3 regions of the Xanthomonas sp. NCPPB 3218 genome follow, and region 2 is predicted to be linked to each of the others. Evidence: predicted binding sites of a transcription regulator. Region 2 holds the regulator's gene; each other region holds the start of a gene.
The links. The regulator FliA, encoded in region 2, starts transcription of late flagellar genes. The targets are predictions, from matches to a motif close to TAAAGTTTNNCNNNCNNNGGCCGATAA.
Positions count from the first base shown of each region.

Region 1: the regulator FliA is predicted to act here: its motif matches at 2,045-2,071, upstream of AC1PLS_RS02055 (HD-GYP domain-containing protein).
Region 3: the regulator FliA is predicted to act here: its motif matches at 1,885-1,911, upstream of AC1PLS_RS02300 (GGDEF domain-containing protein).

Region 1 is NZ_CM161516.1:466,638-470,916, forward strand. Features, by position in the region: gene AC1PLS_RS02050 (MFS transporter) at 686-1,996, shown strand; gene AC1PLS_RS02055 (HD-GYP domain-containing protein) at 2,135-3,379, shown strand; gene AC1PLS_RS02060 (MarR family winged helix-turn-helix transcriptional regulator) at 3,958-4,279, shown strand, end outside.
Region 2 is NZ_CM161516.1:2,272,970-2,277,248, forward strand. Features, by position in the region: gene AC1PLS_RS09980 (chemotaxis protein CheA) at 1-975, opposite strand, end outside; gene AC1PLS_RS09985 (protein phosphatase CheZ) at 978-1,604, opposite strand; gene cheY (chemotaxis response regulator CheY) at 1,604-1,996, opposite strand; gene AC1PLS_RS09995 (RNA polymerase sigma factor FliA) at 2,032-2,799, opposite strand; gene AC1PLS_RS10000 (MinD/ParA family protein) at 2,796-3,680, opposite strand; gene flhF (flagellar biosynthesis GTPase FlhF) at 3,667-4,279, opposite strand, start outside.
Region 3 is NZ_CM161516.1:522,136-526,414, forward strand. Features, by position in the region: gene AC1PLS_RS02295 (DUF808 domain-containing protein) at 1-73, shown strand, start outside; gene AC1PLS_RS02300 (GGDEF domain-containing protein) at 228-1,847, opposite strand; gene glgA (glycogen synthase GlgA) at 2,334-3,917, shown strand; gene AC1PLS_RS02310 (1,4-alpha-glucan branching enzyme) at 3,914-4,279, shown strand, end outside.

The DNA.
Region 1 (4,279 bases), 1.8 Mb from region 2:
GCACGGCCTGCATGATAGCGGGCGAGCGTCTGCATGCGGAAAGCGCTGGTGCGGCAGTGGATCGATCTGGTTGCGGACGTGCCTGATACAGCGGCGCAGCGTGTTGGAACAGCTGGCGCCAGGGCGTGTGAGGCCGCGCCTGCACGTTCGCTGCCGCTCCGAACGGATCGAGGTGTGTGTGGCTGTGCGCAGTCATGCATATGTCGCGTCGTTCAACCTCGCTGCCAGCAACGTTGCATCCATGCCTGTATCACGAGTGCGGCGTTGCGCTTTGCAATCCTGATCGGGCGAGCGTGAGGGTTGCCCGGTCTGATCGCACTCGAGTCACGCGCTGCAGCACTACATGCGAGGTCGATCGTTTCCGTGCAGGCAAGGCGCACACCGCAGATGCCGCTGCGCAGACAGCTCAACGAATGCGTGGAGAGGCAAGCGAAGCGCGCTGCCGGCTTGTTCGATAAGCGCACACCCGTGCAGGCCGCTGTCTTGAACGCCCTCTGCGATCGGCCTAGCGTGCCGGTGACGTTGCAACACCCCGACTGTCGTTGCCGCGTTGCAGTACTGCTGCGCTGTCGAAGGCCGTCGCAGCGTCCAGCGTGCTTGCGTCTTCGTCGTGGCGGCGCTGCGTGAGCGCATGGCCACGCGTGAGGTTGCCAATGCAGCTGCACTCCCTAACCAGGATCACCCGATGACCCAGAGCGCCGCGACACCTTCACCCTTCGTACTGCAGCGCATGACGCCGTTTCAGTGGAGGGCGGTGGCGGTGTGCGTGTTGCTGACCATGCTCGATGGCTTCGATGTGATGGCGATGGCCTTCACCGCCCCGCAGGTGTCGGCGCAGTGGCAGTTGTCGGGCAAGCTGCTCGGGGCCTTGTTCAGTGCCGGCCTGGTCGGCATGGCGGTGGGGTCGTTGCTGCTGGCGCCGTTGGCCGACCGCATCGGGCGGCGCGCGACGATCCTGGCATGCCTGGCGATCTTGACCGTGGGCATGGGCGCCTCGGCGCTGGCCACCGGGGTGTGGCAACTCGGTGCGTTGCGGGCATTTACCGGGATCGGCATCGGCGGCATGCTGGCCTGCGTTGCGGTCATCGCTGCCGAATATTCCACCGCCCAGTGGCGCAGCACGGCACTGGCGCTGCAGGCCACCGGTTATCCGATCGGCGCGACGCTGGGCGGCGCGATCGCAGCAGTGCTGTTGCAGCACTGGTCCTGGCACGCGGTGTTCGTGCTCGGCGCGCTGGGGTCGCTGCTGTGTGTGCCCTTGGTGCTGGCGTTTTTGCCCGAGTCGTTGGAATTTCTGATCGCGCGTCGCCCGCCCGGTGCTGGCGTACGCTTCAACGCGGTGCTTGCGCGCATGGGCATGCCGCCGCAGGCGGTACTGCCGTCACCGCCGCCGCATGGCTCCGATCGGGCGCGGGGCTATGCGGCCCTGTTCGTGCCGGCATTGCGGCGGCAGTCGCTGTTGATCGCGCTGGCGTTCTTTCTGCTGATGTTTGCGTTCTATTTCGTGCTCAGCTGGACTCCGAAGCTGCTGGTCGTGGCCGGCTTGTCGGCAGAGCAGGGCGTGACCGGTGGCGTGTTGTTGAATCTGGGCGGGATCGCCGGCGGTGCGATCTTCAGCGCGTTGGCCGCGCGTGCGCGGCTGTCGTGGCTGACCGCCGGTGTGCTGGGGCTGTCGGCGCTGGCGCTGCTGTCCTTTGGCTGGTACAGCACGGTGCTGGGTTGGGCGTTCGTCATTGCGGTGCTGAGCGGCGCGGTGCTGTTTGCCGCCATCGCCGGGCTGTATGCGGTGGCGCCGGTGGTCTTCACGGCGGCGGTGCGTTCCACCGGCATGGGCTGGGCGATCGGGGTGGGCCGCTTCGGTGCGATCGCCTCACCGCTGTGCGTGGGCGTGCTGGTGGATGCGGGCTGGTCGCCGGCGGCCCTGTACCTGGCCTGCAGCGTGCCGCTGCTGCTCGCGGCCATCGCCGTGCTGGGCATGCGCCTGCCGGCGCACTGAACTGCTCAGCCAGCGGTCGCCGCACGGCGCGAGCGAGTTCTACCGGACCAAAGAAATCCTGCGCACTGCCGATAACCCGACAGACCCTCCATCGTCGTGGCGGGCTCTTCCGCGGACCATTTGCAGATCAGCGCCGGCATGCTCAGAACCATCGATTCAGACCAACTCCGCCCCGGCATGTATGTCTACAAGCTGCTGGGCGCGTGGGTGCACCACCCGTTCTGGAAGACCTCGTTCCTGGTCGATTCGGACGACGTGGAGAAGATCCATGGCAGCCGGATCGAGCAACTGGTGATCGATACCGCGCGTGGCCTGGACCTGGACACGGCGGTGCCGGACGCGCCCGATCCGCAGCCTGAGCCTGAGCAAGCGCCGCCGCCGGCACCGGACCCCCCCGAGCCGGCCACCACCACGCGCACCGCGCGGACCAATAGCGTCACCGCGCAGGTCGGCATCGAGTCCGAAGTGGTGCGCGCACGCAAGATCTTCGAAGACGGCCGCGACACGGTCGAGGCGATGTTCCGCGATGTGCGGCTTGGCCGCACCGTCGACACCGAGGCGGCGATGCCGCTGGTGGAAGCCATCAACGATTCGGTCCTGCGGCATCCGCAGGCCTTGATCAGCGTGGCAAGGCTCAAGACCGCGGACGACTACACCTATCTGCATTCGATGGCGGTGGCCGGCCTGATGAGCGGGCTGGCGCGCCAGCTCGGTCTGCCCGAAGGGCAGGTCGTCGAGGCGGCCATGGGCGGCCTGCTGCACGACATGGGCAAGGCGGTGACGCCGCTGGACATCCTCAACAAGCCCGGCAAGCTCACCGACGAAGAGATGGCGATCATGCGCCAGCACCCGCTGGACGGTCATCGCCTGCTGGTGGCCGGCGGGGTGCAGAACGCGGTGGTGCTGGAGATCGCGTTGCACCACCACGAGAAAATGGACGGTAGCGGCTACCCGAACCGCTTGGCGGGCGAGAACATCGCGCTGATGTCGCGGATGGGCGCGGTGTGCGATGTGTACGACGCCATCAGCTCGGACCGCCCCTACAAACGCGGCTGGGATCCGGCCGAATCGCTCAAGCGCATGGCGTCGTGGCAGGGGCACTTCGACCCGGTGGTGTTCCAGGCCTTCGTGCGCCGGCTGGGGATTTATCCGGTCGGCTCGTTGGTGCGGCTGGAGTCGCAGAAACTGGCGGTGGTCATCGAGCAGACCCCCGATGCGCTGCTCAAGCCCAAGGTGCGCGTGTTCTATTCGGCCAAGCTGCGCAGCCATGTGCTGGTGCAGGACATCGACCTGTCGCGCCCGGACTGCCAGGACCGCATCGCGCAGATGGAAAGCCCCTCGGACTGGGGCTTCCGCGATCTCGAGAAGCTCTGGTTGCCGTAACCCGTAATCCGCTGGCCACAGGCCGCGCGTGTGCACGCGGCCTACCTGGCGCGGAGATGCGCCGGGCGAGTGGGCTGGGTCCGTGGGCGTCGTCCGGCGACGGCCGCAGCCTTGCCGTCGTGATTGCCACCACCGCTGCCAGGCCCGGCATGCCGCGCGCACCTGTGCCTGGCGTGCCTGTCACAGGCGGTTGCCACCATGCCCGCCAGGCCTCTCGGCCCGCCGGGTCAGCCTGGCGAGCGCGACCATGCTGCGCTGCAGCTTGGCAATGTAGTTATGATCAATAACTATTCCGGAACGCAATCACTTGCCGACCCCGGATCCCATGTCGCAGCCGTGTCTGGATGACCGTCGCTTCCCACACCTGCGTGCCGCCGCATGCGGCCGCCATGTGCTGGCGCTGGACTGGCATGAGCCTGTGGCGACCTGCCTGCACGGCGGTGCCACGCGCTCGGCGGCCACGCCCACATCGGCATGCCTGTGCGCGTCTACAATGCAGCTCACGCCGCGGATCGGCGTTGCGGGCGGTGAGCGTTGCGCGCACCGGTCCGCCTGTCGTCTTCGCTGCGAGAACCGTCATGTCCGTCACTGCCACTGCCGTACCGCTGCCGGATGCCGTCACCACGGTGGATCAGGCACGCCTGCTGCGGCTGCTGGGCTACCGCATCACCCGCACCGAGTTGCTGGTGCGGCGGATGTTTCAGGACTGCGTGGCTGCGTTCGACCTCAAGCCGGTCGACTTCTCGTTGCTGATGCTGGTGGACGGCAACCCGGGCATCAACCAGCGCCAGATCGGCGACGTGCTGCACGTGTCGGCGCCCAACCTGGCGATCGTGGTGGCACGCCTGGTCAAGCGCCGCCTGCTGCGGCAGGTGCGGGGACGCCAGGACCGACGCATGC
Region 2 (4,279 bases):
ATCCTGGATTTCGATGCTGACGTAGTCGCCTTCCTGCTGCGCCGACAGGCGCACATGACCACTGCGCGGCTTGCCGGTGGCTTCGCGCAGGGCCGGCGATTCGATGCCGTGGTCGATCGCGTTGCGCACCAGGTGCACCAGCGGGTCGGCCAGGGCTTCGACCAGGTTGCGGTCCAGTTCCGTCTCGGCGCCGATCAGTTCCAGTTCCACTTCCTTGGACAGCGTGCGCGCGACATCGCGGGCCACCTTGGGAAAGCGCGCGAACACCTTGCTGACCGGTTGCATGCGGGTGCGCATCACCGCGGTCTGCAGGCGCGCGGTGGCGATGTCCAGCGTGCTGACCGCGCGGTCGAGTTCTTCGTCGCGCAGGCGGGTACGCAGGGTCTTGAGGCGATTGCGCGACAGCACCAGTTCGCCGATCAGGTTGACGATGGCGTCCAGGCGCTTGGTGTCCACGCGCACGGTCTGCTCGGCGTCGGCCGCCTTGGCCGCCGCCTTGGGCGCGGCCTTGGCGCCCGGCGCAGCAGCGCCGTGTGCGTCATCGTGTGCGGGTGCAGCGGCAGCGGCCTTGGGCGCGGCCTTGACCGCCGGCGGGCCGCTCTTGGCATCGAACTGCGCAATCAGCGAGGCCGGTGCATGCGGCACGGTTTCGCCCGAGCCCATCGCATCCAGCATGGCCTGCAAATAATCCAGCGACTGTTGCGCGGCATCGAAGTGATGCGCCTGCAACACCGCCTGGCCGGAGCGCGCCATGCCCAGGGTTTCCTCGGCGGCGTGGCAGAGCTCCACCATCGGCTTGATCGCCAGGAAGCCGGCGCCGCCCTTGAGCGTGTGGAAGCCGCGGAACACCGCGTTGAGCTGGTCGGCTTCGTCCGGTGCCTGTTCCAGCGACACCAGCTGTTCGCCGAGGCGATCCAGGATTTCCTGGGCCTCGACAATGAAATCGGCAGCAATATCGTCTGGAACAGCACTCATGGTTACAGCCCCAATCCGGACAGCAGGTCGTCGGCGTCGTCCTGCGACACCGCGTGACGGTCCAGGCCCTTGACTGCAGGACCGGCAAGACCGCCGTCGTCTTTCTTCGGCTCGGGATTCTTCGGCGGCAGGCCGAGTGCACCGAAGCCCTCGTGCACGCGCCGCACGATCCCGGCCACGCGACGGATGATCTGGCCGCTCAGGTCCTGGTAGCTCTGCGCCAGCGACAGCTCGGTCAGGTTATGGCGCATCTTGTCCATCAGCGCGCCCTGGTCCTGGTTCAGGCCACCGTCGCGCAGCTGATTGGCCAGCTCGCGGCATTCCTCGACCAGGTCCAGCGTGCGATGGCTGGCCTTCTCGGTCATTTCCACCACGTGGTCCAGGCGCGAGCAGGCATCGTCCAGTTCGCCGGCTTCCTCGGGCACGGTGGGCAGCTCGCCCAGCGCCTGCCCGAGTTCGCGCGCGAGCCGGCTCAGGCTCTGCATCATCGGGCGCGTGCGCAGCGCGGCGAGGTGGTCCACCTCGCGCCGCCAGGCGACCTGGTCACCGCTTTCCAGTGCATCGAGCGCGTGCTGCAGGCGTTCGATCAGGGCGGCACGTTCGGCATCGGCTTCCACGGTGGCGTTCATCAGGCGGTCGCCGCCAGACGTTCGAACACCTTGCCCAGCTTCTCTTCCAGCGTCTGTGCGGTGAACGGCTTGATGATGTAGCCGTTCACGCCGCACTGGGCCGCTTCGATGATCTGCTCGCGCTTGGCTTCGGCGGTCACCATCATCACCGGCAGGTGCTTGAGCTTGGCGTCGGCGCGGATGTTGCGCAGCAGGTCGATGCCGGTCATGCCGGGCATGTTCCAGTCGGTGACCACGAAATCGAACGGGCCGGCCCGCAACGCCGCCAATGCGCTGTTGCCGTCTTCGGCCTCTGCGGTATTGGTGAAGCCCAGATCGCCCAACAGATTCTTGACGATACGTCGCATCGTCGAGAAGTCGTCCACGATCAAAATCCGCATGTTCTTGTTCACATCAAGCTCCTAACACTAAAAAATGCGCGAAAAAATCATTCGTCAATTTCGACACCGGCATCGGCCAGTTCGAAGACCTTGAGGCGGCCGCGCAGACGCACCACCGCCTGGCCATGGATCTGGCAGACGCGCGATTCGCTGACACCGAGCACGGCGCCGATTTCTTTCAGGTTCAATTCCTGTTCGTAGTACAGCGACAGCACCAGCTGCTCGCGCTCGGGCAACTGGCCGATGGCCTTGCCCAGCTCGCGGCCGAATTCGCCACGCTCCATCATCTGCTGCGGATTGGGGCCGCCCTTGGCGGTGGTGTCCAGCTCGCCGTGATCCTCGATCCGCGACTCCAGGCTCAGCACCTGACCGCGGGCGGCATCTTCCATCAGACGCAGGTAGTCGGGCAGCGGCATCTCCATCGCGGCGGCCACTTCGGTGGCGGCGGCGGCGCGGCCGGTGTGCTGTTCGATCTTGCGCACGGCGGCGGCAGCGTCGCGTGCGCGGCGGTGCGCCGAGCGCGGCACCCAGTCGCCCCGCCGGATCTCGTCGATCATCGAGCCGCGGATGCGGATCGAGGCATAGGTTTCGAACGAGGCGCCCTGTTCGGAGTCGTAACTGCGCGAGGCTTCGATCAGGCCGATCATGCCGGCCTGGATCAGATCGTCCACTTCCACGCTCGCCGGCAGGCGCGCGGCCAGATGGTGGGCGATACGGCGCACCAGGTCGGCGTGCTGGGTGACGATGTCGTTGGCGTTGTTGCGCTGCACGGCGCGGTACTGCGCGCTGGCCGTGGTTGCGGTAGCGGTGCTCATGCGGCCACTCCCCGTTGGATGATGCGTTCGACGAAGAACTCGACATTGCCGCGCGGCACGGTGGGGGCCTGCCAGCGCGAGGTACGGCGAGCGATTTCTGCAATGGCCTGCGCCGACGGACTGGCGGGGTAGGCCTTGATGACCGGCTGCTGGCGCTGCACCGACAGGCGCAACCAGTCGTCCTGCGGCACGTGGCCGAGGTAGTTCAGCGACACGTCGCCGAGGAATTTTTCGCAGACCCGCGACAGCTTGTCGTACAGCAGGCGGCCCTCGTTGGGGTCGCGCACCATGTTGGCGATGATCTGCAGGCGGTCCACGCCGCGTTCGCGCGAGAGCACCTTGATCAGCGCGTAGGCGTCGGTGATCGAGGCCGGCTCGTCGCAGACCACCACCACGGTGTCCTGGGCGGCTTGGCAGAAGGTCAGCACGCTGTCGGTGATGCCGGCAGCGGTGTCGATGACCATCACGTCCAGGTCGCGTTCCAGCTCGGAGAACACGTTGACCAGGCCGATGTGCTGGGCCGGGGCCAGTTCGGCCATGTGGCGGCGGCCGGAGGCGGCCGGGACCACCAGCACGCCGCCGGGGCCTTCGATGATCACTTCATCCAGCGTGCAGCGGCCGGCGATCAGGTCGGCCAGGGTGTACTTGGGCGACAGGCCCAGCACCACGTCCAGGTTGGCCAGGCCCAGGTCGGCGTCCAGCAGCAGGGTGCGCTTGCCCATGTCGGCCAGCGCCACGGCCAGGTTGGCGGAGATGTTGGTTTTACCCACGCCGCCCTTGCCACCGGTCACGGCAATGGTGCGCACCGGGCCCAGGGGCTCGGGACGGGTCGCCGACAGGGGGAAGGCGTTGGTCAGCTTGGCGTATTCACGCGACTGCATGGTTGTGCTCCGGAGTACAGGGCTTATCGGCAGCGCGCCGCAAATCTTCAAGGCGAAGAACGAGACTGGCGGCATTGGCGCGGTGCAGGTCGTCGGGGACCCGCTGTCCGTCAGTCACCCAGGTGATGGGCATTTGGTGATCGACGACGACCGACAGCGCACTACCGAAGCGGCCGGTCTCGTCAAGTTTGGTCAGCACCACGCCCTGGGGCTTGGCGTGGGCGAAGCGGCGCACGACCTCGTCGAGGTCGGAAAAGTGCGCGTTGGCAGGCAGCACCAGCAGCGAGGTGACCTGGTGCGCGGCGCGCAGCCAGTTCAGCTGGGCGGCCAGGGCGCGGTCGCGCTGGCCCATGCCGGCGGTGTCGATCAGCACCAGCTTGTAGTCGCGCAGGCGCTCGAGCAGTTCCAGCAGGCTTTCGGCGCTGTCGGCCTCGTGCACGGCGATGCCGAGCTGACGGCCGTAGCTGTGCAGCTGCTCGCGGCCGCCGACGCGCTGGGTGTCGGTGGTGACCAGGGCCACGTCGCGCGGGGCGTGCTGGGCGGCGAAGCGCTGGGCGAGCTTGGCGATGGTGGTGGTCTTGCCGGCGCCGGTCGGGCCG
Region 3 (4,279 bases), 1.8 Mb from region 2:
GATTGCCGGTGCGATCGTGCTGGGCGCGGTGATGCTGTTCCAGAAGCTGCGCGGGAAGCCGGCGGCGCACTGACGCCGTCCCGCGGCGGGCCAGGGGAGCCCCTGGTCGCCGCACGGAAGCGGTTGGTCGTAGTGGGGCCCGGCGGCAACCGAAAGACCGGCGGCGCCTCTGCGTCGTGCGTCGGTGATCCGGTCCGACCGGTCGATGCGGCAGGCCGCGTTCGCGGCTAGTCGGCGCTGATCACCCGATTCTTGCCGGCTGCCTTGGCGTCGTACATGGCGCGGTCGGCACGGCGGATCACATCGTCCTGGGCCTCGTCGAGATGGCGCAGTGCCACGCCGCCGCTGAAGCTGACGAACACGCGCACGTCCTCGTGCAGCAACGAGCGCTGGGCCAGTGCGCGCTGCAGGCGGATCACTGCCGCGCTGGCTTCGAAGATGGTGGAGTCCGGCAACAGCAGCACGAACTCCTCGCCGCCGAAGCGGGCGATGGCGTCGGTGGTGCGCAGCACCGACTTGGCCACGTCCACGGTGTGGCGCAGCGCGGCGTCGCCACCGGCGTGGCCGTGGGTCTCGTTGAGGCGGCGGAAGTCGTCCAGATCCAGCATCGCCACGCACAAGGGTTGCCCGCCGCGCTGGGTGCGTGCGGCCTCACGCTGGAACAGTTCCTCGAAGCCACGGCGGTTCAGCGCGCCGGTCAGCTGGTCTTCGCGCACCAGCCCGGCCACGTCCTTGAGTTCCTGTTCGAGCGAGGCGATGCGCTGCTCGGCGTCCTCGACCTGGCGGCGTGCGGCCAGCAGCTCGTCGCGTGCGGCCAGTGCCTGCGCCTGCACCCCGGCAGTGTCCTGTAGCACGTCCTGCAACAGCCGGTTGAGGTCGGGAATGCTGCGAGCGTCGCCGATCGCCTGCGAATAGCCGGCAACGCGATCGTGGTACTCGCCGGTGCTGGTGGCCATGCCGTCGAGCCGATCGACGAAGGACACCATCATCTCGCGCATCGCGGTCTTGGAGTCGGCAATGCCTTGCTTGAGCAGGCCCTGCTTGTAGATGACCTCGCGCAAGGTGCCGCGTGCCTGTTCGATCGAGCTGACATCCAGCGGCCCGGAGATCAACTGCCGCACCACCGAGATCTGGCCCTGCAGCCAGCTGCGATCGTCGAGCAGTTCGCCGACGTTCTCCAACAGCAGGTCGAACAGGCCGAGCAGCAGGTTCTGCTGCTCGCTGGCATCTTCGGCACGCAGGCCGATCTGATGACTGAGTTCGCGCAGGCGCTGTTCCAGCGTAATCAGCTCATGGCCGGGGCGCCAGTGGCGCAGTGCCGATGCCAGGGTCTGCGCTTCCTCGGCCAGTTCCGGGCTGCGTTGCAGCAGCGTGGCCAGGGCATTGCCCAGCGCGTGCCGCAGCAGGTCGCGCAGTTGTTCGGCTTCGGTGCGCCCTTCGGCCAGCGAGTCGCCGGTATCGATGGTGCGGATGTACTTGTCGATCAGTTGCCGCAGGGTGCGGCCGTAGCCGGGCCAGTCGCCGGCCGCATAGGCTGCGCTCAGGCGCACGCCCATGTCGCCGAGTTCGCCATGCAGGCTGGTGATGCCTTCGGCGAAGGCCAGCAGCAAGGCCTCCGGATGCGCGGCATGCGAGAACAGGCGCATCAACAGGGCGGTGGCGGCCGCCGGGTCGTGCGCGCCGGACTTGTTCTTGGCCGGCACCAGCTGATGCGCGGCCAGGCCGTGCCCGCCGCCGATCACGCTGGGCAGGGCGGCGGCCGGGCGCGCGCTGTCCGCGCCGCCCCAGGGCAACAGGCGGCGCAGCCCGCCACGTGGGCGGCTTGGGAGTTCAGGCTGGTCTGCCATGCGCCGGGGTCTCGGAAAGTCGTGGTGCCATTGCGGGTTATCGGCGCGCGGGCGTCGCGCTTAAGCGGTCTGGGCAGGTCTGCGCAGTTCCGGCAGGCAGCCCCGATGCCAGGCAGTAGACGACAGCGGTCCTGCATGCGCGGCTGAACAAGTCATGCGGGTGATGGCGGGCGCCGCCGTCGTTGCCCGCTTTCGGTGCGTTTCAACAACCGCGCACCACGGCAGGGATGTCATCGCACTGCAATGCGCCGCTTATGCCTTTAGAGCTACGCAACCATGCGCAAGGGAATGTAGATGTCGCAGAAAAGTCAGCACGTATTCACGCATATTTTATTTGCCCGGGGTGTAGATTCGTCCCAAGGACAACGTGGAGTACGCGCGTTGGCCCCGCTCCTCATTCGTAGCAGGTCGTCTGGCTGAATCGGCAGATGATGGTTGTCGCTTCGCTGTTTTTCCGTCTCCACCCACTTTACGACGGACGTTTAGATGGTTGCCATGATGCCGCTTCACGCTACTACCGCACGCTTAGAGCGCAGCACGATGCTCCCGACTCTGAAGAAGAGCGGGCGACCGCGTGATGCGCGTGGCCGCTTCATTCGCCATCACGAGCGCCTGCCGGTGTCGCCGGCCGATACCCGCGGCGCCTTGTTCGTGGTGTCGGAGATGGCGGACTTCATCAAGGCGGGCGGTCTGGGCGATGTGGCCGCGGCGCTGCCACGCGCGCTGCGCCATCGCTACGACGTCCGTGTGCTGATCCCCGGCTACCGGGCGGTGCTGGCGCGGGCGGGCAAGGTGGAGATCGTCGGCCGGGTGCTGGCGCATGCCGCACTGCCGGCCTGCGACATCGGCCGCATCGTGCAATCGGACGGGCTGCCGATCTACATCCTGCTGTCCAAGGAATTGTTCGAACGTGACGGCTCGCCCTATGTGAGCACCAGCGGCTCGGAATTCGAAGACAACGCGATCCGCTTTGCCACCTTGTCGCATGCCGCTGCGCAGATCGCCGCCGGCCATGCCGGACTGGGCTGGAAGCCGCGCCTGCTGCACCTCAACGACTGGCCGTGCGCGCTGGCGGCCGCCTATGTGCGCTGGTCCGGCGGCACCACGCCGTGCCTGTTGACCATCCATAACCTGGCCTACCAGGGCCTGGTGCCGTATTCGATGGCCGCCGCGCTGGGCATCCCGGCCGAGCGTGTGGCCGAGCTGGAGTTCTACGGGCAGATGTCGTTCCTGCGCGGCGGCATCGTGCATGCCGACCACGTCAACACGGTCAGTGTCAGCTATGCCCAGCAGATCACCGGCCCGGCGCAGGGCTGTGGCCTGGACCGCCTGCTGGCCGGCCGCGCCGCCAAGGGCGCGCTGACCGGCATCGTCAACGGCATCGACGCCAGCTGGGACCCGCGTACCGACGAATATCTGGACACGCACTTCAGCGTCAATCAGTGGCAGGGCCGTCAGGCCAACGCCGCGCAGGTGCGCAAGGCCTTCGGGCTGCGCGAGAGCACCGGCCCGCTGTTTGCGGTGGTGTCGCGGCTGGTGCATCAAAAGGGCCTGGACCTGATCTGCGAGGTCGCCCCGCAGATCGTGGCGGCCGGCGGCCAGATCGCGGTGATCGGCGGTGGCGAGCCGGAGATCGAGCAACAGGTCGCCGAGCTGACCCGGCGCTATCCGGGCCAGGTCGGTGCCTTCATCGGTTTCGAGGAAGGCTTGGCGCGGCGCATGTTCGCCGGTGCCGACTTCCTGCTGATGCCATCGCGCTTCGAGCCGTGCGGCTTGAGCCAGATGTATGCGCAGCGTTTTGGCTGCCTGCCGATCGCGCACGCCACCGGTGGCCTGATCGACACGGTGGATGACGGCGTCACCGGCTTTTTGTTCCAGCACGCCAGCGTGGAAGCGTTGCGCCGCTGCCTGGAGCGCGCATTCCGCACCTTCCGCCTGCCCAGCCTGCTGTCGGCGATGCGCCGCGCGGCGATGCTGCGTCCCAGTGGTTGGGATGTGGCGGGCAAGAAATACCTCTCGCTGTACGAACGCACCGCCGCAACCGCTCCCGCGCTTGCGACGGTGTCATGAGCGAACGGCTGGGCGTGCAGGGGCAGGAGACGGAAGCGACGGCGGTGACCATGGATGGGATGTCGGATCTGGTGCAGAGCGTGCAGGCGCTGGCCGATGGCCTGCCTGCCGATGCATTCGCGGTATTGGGCCCGCATTCCCAGGCGGACGGCCGCCGGCTGGTGCGCGTGCTGGCGCCCGGTGCCGAGGCGATGGGCCTGATCGATCCACGCGGCAAGTTGCTGGCGCGCATGCAGGCCGGCCCGGTCGATGGCGTGTTCGAGGGCACGCTGGCGGTCGAAGGCCCGTATCGGCTGCGCATCGTGTGGCCGGATGTGGTACAGGAGATCGAAGACCCCTACGCCTTTGCCGCCACGCTGGAC